Regions from separate parts of the Blautia liquoris genome, predicted to be linked through region 1. Evidence: predicted binding sites of a transcription regulator. Region 1 holds the regulator's gene; the other holds the start of a gene.
The links. The regulator Rex, encoded in region 1, represses fermentation and respiration genes when NADH is low (regulators of the CRP and FNR family bind a similar motif). The targets are predictions, from matches to a motif close to ATTGTTAANTANTTAACAAT.
Positions count from the first base shown of each region.

Region 2: INP51_RS10805 (oxidoreductase) is a predicted target of Rex. The motif match lies at 1,260-1,279, and genes of this name have one in related genera.

Region 1 covers NZ_CP063304.1:1,497,547-1,500,738, reverse strand. The annotation lists gene INP51_RS06835 (NAD(P)H-hydrate dehydratase) at 1-885, opposite strand, end outside; gene INP51_RS06830 (redox-sensing transcriptional repressor Rex) at 932-1,588, opposite strand; gene abc-f (ribosomal protection-like ABC-F family protein) at 1,831-3,192, shown strand, end outside.
Region 2 covers NZ_CP063304.1:2,370,655-2,373,846, forward strand. The annotation lists gene INP51_RS10805 (oxidoreductase) at 1-1,202, opposite strand, end outside; gene INP51_RS10810 (TetR/AcrR family transcriptional regulator) at 1,354-1,959, shown strand; gene INP51_RS10815 (hypothetical protein) at 2,014-2,436, opposite strand; gene INP51_RS10820 (GTP-binding protein) at 2,399-3,052, opposite strand; gene INP51_RS10825 (uroporphyrinogen decarboxylase family protein) at 3,054-3,192, opposite strand, start outside.

The DNA.
Region 1 (3,192 bases):
AGACAGCATTGCTTCCGGAAGATTAGACAAGATACTCTCCCTGATCTCATTTGTCGTATAAAATTTAAGCATCCCGGCTCCGGCCCTCATGCAGGCTTCACCTGAAAGAAGCGCTGCTCCCGCCATATTTTTTGATCCTGCAATTAATAATACTTTGCCAAAAGTTCCCTTATTACCATTTTCCTGTCTTATAAAAAGACTGCCAAGATCCTCTTTATCTGTTCGAAAAAAGCAGAAATTATCTTCATCCTGATTTTTTAGCCTTGTATCATAGATACCGATATCAGCAACCATCACATGGCCACTATGGGTTTGTCCATCTCGAAGAAATAACCCCGGCTTTGCATAAGCCATCGTCACTGTTACATCTGCCTGAACAGCGATACCCATAACTGTGCCGGTATCGCTGTTCAGGCCGGAGGGAATATCAACAGCCACGACCGGCACATGGCTTTCATTGATCTGACCCAGGATCACTCTCATCCGCCCTGTGACCGGACGTGAAAGACCTACACCGAACACAGCATCCACGATAACAGTATATTCCGCGTAGTCAGGATTTTTGACAAAATTAATCCGATAATTTCTGGCAATTTCTACCTGTTCCCTCATCCCCTCGCTAAATTTTTTGGGATCCCCGGCTACAAAGACTGATACCTTGTATCCTTTCAGATGAAGAATCCGGGCAGCACAAACGCCATCACCGCCATTATTTCCGCACCCACAGACAACCAGAATACGATCAGCAGAAAACCTTTTGCACGTAACCGCCTCAGAAACCGCAAGGCCCGCTCGTTCCATAAGGACAGAAGAAGGTACCTTCATGGAATTTATCGTATACTGATCCAACTTTTTCATCTGTTCTCCAGTTACTATCTTCTTCATACCTCTCTCCTTTTACCGTCCGTATGGTACCGAATGCAGGTTTGTCCTACTTCTCTTCTACCTTAGAATCCTTTTTGGTCGTGAGATTATATGACAATCTCATTAAGCTTTCGGCAAGATGAACATTTTCAACTACAACATCCTCCGGCAAAAGCAGATTGAGATCTGTATGGGCAAAATTCCAAATCGCCTTCACACCATAGTCAACCAGTTTCTCAGCAACCGAAACTGCCTCTGATTTCGGCAGCGTCAGTGCAGCTATTTCAACATGATGATCCGGAATAAATTCTGAAAGTTCATTCATCATATGAATCTCAATATCTCGAACCTTTTTGCCTTTGACGGCCGGATTCACATCAAACAACGCCACTGTTTTAAATCCACTGTTCTCAAAAGACTTATAATTAGCAAGTGCCTGTCCCAGATTACCTGCTCCCACAATAATCATATTATGTGTATGATTTAAACCGAGAATCTTACCAATTTCAGCATATAAATATCTTACATTGTATCCGTACCCCTGCTGGCCAAAACCGCCAAAATTATTCAGATCCTGTCTGATCTGTGAAGCAGTTACCTTCATCCGATTGCTGAGTTCACCCGAAGATATCCGTTCTACCCCATCATCCAGTAAGTCCCCCAGATAACGGTAATATCGCGGAAGCCTTCGAATCACAGCTTTTGAAATCAATTTCTCATCCAACTATTTTCCCTCCAAATGGATATATTCTCAAAAACTCCATAAAACTTCTATAATCAGCCTGTCATAGCCGAGTTCATCCATAAATTGCTATTATTAATTATAGTGGTATGGTATAACTTTGTCAAAGGAAAATGGCAATATCCTTGCCTAAGTGCTCAGTTATGAGTTATACTTATAAGCAGTCTGATGACTCTTGGCAGAGAACTATATGCAGGTACAAAGGATACTAAGGAGATTTTCAAATGATTTTATCATGTCAAAATATAAGCAAAAGTTTTGGAACTACTGAGGTATTAAAGAATGCCTCTTTTCATATAGAGGCCCATGAGAAGGCTGCATTGATTGGAATTAATGGAGCCGGCAAGTCAACCATGTTAAAGATTATCATGCGCGATATGTCAGCCGATGAAGGTGAGGTCGTACTGGCAAAAGACACATCAATCGGATACCTTTCTCAGCATCAGGATATCAAGGGTGCCCGCTCCATCTACGAAGAGGTATTGAGTGCCAGGCAAAACCTCATCGAGATGGAAGCTAAGATCCGCTCTCTTGAGACGCAGATGAAGAATGCTTCACAAAGGAAGCTGGAGAAACTGATGGCAGATTATACCCGTCTAAATCAGTCTTTTGAAATGCACAATGGTTACGCCTATCGAAGTGAAGTAACCGGTGTTTTAAAAGGTCTGGGATTCGAAGAATCGGAATTTACAAAGCTGGTATCCACACTTTCCGGCGGTCAGAAAACCAGGGTTGCTCTTGGAAAACTATTGATCACAAAACCGGATATCATTCTACTGGATGAGCCAACGAATCATCTTGACATGGCCTCGATCAACTGGCTTGAAACTTATCTGATCAATTATCCAGGAGCAGTGCTGATTGTCTCACATGACCGCTATTTTCTCGATCGTGTTGTGACAAAGGTAATAGAAATTGACGGTGGAAAAGTGTTAAGCTTTGAAGGAAATTATCATTCATACAGTGAAAAAAAGGCCCTCATCCGGCATGCTGCTATGAATGCCTATCTGAACCAGCAGCAGGAAATAAAACACCAGGAGGAGGTAATCGAAAAGTTAAAATCATTCAACCGTGAAAAATCAATTAAACGGGCCGAAAGCCGTGAGAAAATGCTTGACAAGATCGATCGTCTGGATAAACCCTCACAAGTCCGGGATGATATGCACATTGAGCTTACTCCTCAAATCACCAGCGGAAATGATGTTCTGCATGTCGAACATCTTTCAAAAAGTTTTGGCTGTGAGAGATTATTCTCTGACATAAATTTCGATATTAAACGTCAGGAGCGCGTTGCTCTGATTGGAAACAACGGAACCGGGAAAACAACCATTCTTAAAATATTAAACCAGATTGTTTTGCCTGACGAAGGAAAATTCGCACTTGGAAGCAAGGTACAGATTGGATATTACGATCAGGAACATCATGTTCTTCATATGGAAAAGACCGTATTCGAGGAAATTTCCGACACCTATCCGGATCTGAACAATACAATGATCAGAAATGTCCTGGCGGCATTTTTATTCACCGGTGAAGATGTATTCAAACCGATCAAAAGTTTGAGCGGCGGCGAGCGCGGGAGGGTTTCC
Region 2 (3,192 bases), 870 kb from region 1:
GGTTTCAACTCATAAGCTCTCTCATTACAGCAGGCAGGATTCAGCGCACAGCTCATATCTTTCATATTGAATATTCTCTGCAGGCATCCCACGTGGCATGCGATACAGGGACGGATATCTTCCTCATCATCATTTTCTGCTTTTTTAGGCCAGTAAGGATCAGCCAGAAGACTTCTCGCCAGACCAATCGCATCAACCTTGCCTTCCCGGATCGCCTTCTCATCTGCCTCGGGATCTTCCATTCGTCCTGCACAGATCACAGGAATATTCACCTGTTTTTTGATAAATGCACAGTCGTCCAGATTACACTGTTCGGGCATATAAACTGGGGGATGTGCCCAGAACCAGGAGTCATAAGTTCCATTATCTGCATCCAAAGCCGCATACCCGTATTTTTCGAGCAGCCTTGCGACCTTTACAGATTCTTCTCTCGAACGACCGAATTCGTCATATTCCTCTCTGGGCAATGCCCCCTGATTAAAGCCCTTCATCTTCGATGTCACACTATAGCGCATCAAAACAGGGAAATCATCACCACATACAGCATGAATCCGCTCGACGATCTCTTTTGCAAATCTCAGACGGTTTTCCAGTTTGGATCCGCCATACTCATCATCTCTGGTATTCATGTTCGCCAATGCGAACTGATCCAGCAAATACCCTTCATGCATGGCATGAATTTCAACACCGTCGAATCCTGCATCCTGACACAGTTTTGCTCCTACCTCAAATCCGTGTAAATACATCTGGATATCTTCCTTTGTAAGTGCCCTGTGTTTAATCTCCGGTTTCCATACATTTGGAAGTCCGTCGCAGGGTGCGATCGGGTCTCCGGACATAAACCATACCGGCGCCGTACGACCAGAAGCAGCACTTAACTGACAGACAATCTTTGTTCCATATTTATGTACTGCATCCGTCAGTTTTTTTGAGTTTGTAATAAACTCATCTCCGGAATTTAGTACACAATTCCCGCCTTCCACTGTGTCATACTTATTCTGCACAGCCATACCGCCGGTCACAATCAGACCAACTCCCCCTTTGGCTCTCTCAACAAAGTAGTCGATGCCATCTTGTGTATAACTGTTATCATTGTTTACCATTCGCGGGGAATGTATTCCCATCGCAGCCATAACAGTCCGATTCTTGATTTCCATGTTCCCGATCTTCCAAGGCTGAAATATTGCTGTCAGATTTCCCATTTTTTTGCACCTCTTATATAGTTTTATTTGTACACGTGTATAAAATAACTATATACCATTGTTATTATTTTGTCAATAGGCTTCTGGTATGATTTGCATTATTTAATTATTGTGCTATAGTTATGGTATCTTATATGACAGGGGAATATACATGCCAAGCGACGGGACAAAAACAAAAGCAGCCATTATCAATACCGCAATCGAATTATTTAAAGAAAAGGGGTATCAGAACGTATCCATAAAGGATATCTGCGATGCCATGGATATACAAAGGGGAACCTTCTATTATCACTTCGCCAGCAAGGATGCAATCATCGACTCCTTCTACGACAATATTCTGATTCCCGGAAAATATCATACTAAGATTATCACGACAGATAACTGCTGGCTGAAACTATGGCTAATCTTTAAGCCCACCGTGGACTGGACCATAGAGATGGGTTCTGACATACTTTCATCCATTATCACGATTAATCTGCAGAACAGCCGAACTACATTCTTCCCTGAAACGGAGAACAATACAAAAGAAAACACTCTGCAGATCATAAAAAAAGGCCAGCAGGAAGGGCAGTTTCTCAATACCCGTTCCCCGCTGGACATTTATCATACCATTCGAAATCAGATCCTCGGCATCTGTCTGGTCTGGTGTACAAAAGACGGGGAATTCGACGAGGGGAAGGAGATCCATGATTCAATGATCTTTATACTACAGGTGAGGGAAGATCTGGTGAAAGAAGAAGAAAAATGGTTTTCGTAAAACAAAAGGGTGGGATTTCGATACCCCGTCCCTTTATCCGCACTCAGTATTCGTCTATTTATATTTTTCAAGCATTTTCTCAATTTGTTGTTTCATTTGTTTCAAATCAACCTGGAACACAATGGCTGCAATCGAAATCTGAATTACTGATTCTGAAATCTCTTTACGTTGTACATCTTTACCCGTGCTAGACAACATATATCCATTGCCGCCTTCTTTTATAAATGCCTTGATATGTCCCACAATACCATTGTGAATACCTACCCAGTGTGATAACTCTTCAATGTCTGTCGTCAGTTGCTGCTTTACTTCTTTTATAGAATTATTAGCTTCTATTTCTGCAGATACCACGGAAGCGCCCTCATGCATATAGGCTTCAACTCCAGTATGAATATGCCCCTGATTACAGGTATGCCCATTGCTAGGAATCGATTCATGGCTATGCTCCGTCATAGCCATGTCCATCTTGTTTTCCATCTTGTTGCTCCTTCACATGTTCTACTATTTTTTCGAATACACTCGCCGGAATTCCTTGTTTGGCTGATATCATAAATATCTCAACAGAAGCATGATAGGATACCACACTGCTTTTCACAGTCTCCAAAGTATCTTCCTCTATCAAATCAGTTTTATTAATCAAGACTGTCATACTATCTTCCAACTGACCGCTGACAAGTGTTTGCATAGCATTTACAAGTCTTTTCCATCTACTGGCATCTGCAATTGTTATGATATATGCTTCGAGTCCTAAATTGTCCGTCAATGCTTTTCTTATGCTGCCAGGATAAGCCACCCCTGTCGCCTCAATTACGACCCAGGAAGGATTCATCTTTTCCTGGATCTCTTTTACACTTTTAATCAGTTCGGATTTCAGAGTGCAGCAGACACAGCCGGAAAAAATATTACTTACCTTGAACCCAGCACTTTTTAAAACCTGATCATCGATTCCGACTTCGCCGATTTCATTTTCAACAATAGCAAACTTTGTATTTGCTTTGCTGTTTGCTTCGTGTTCCACCAAAAAATGTGCCATCTGCTGCAGTACACTGGTTTTTCCGGAACCTAGAAATCCTCCTAAAATTATAATCTTCAAATTATAAAACCTTTCCTGTTCCTGCTGCAAGTTCACGACTATATCTGCTTGCTTCTTCAAAAATAGGTGCCAATGCTTTACCTGTTTCTGCTGGATCTATAGAATCTACGAGAACAAACCCAAAGAAAATATAACCGGGA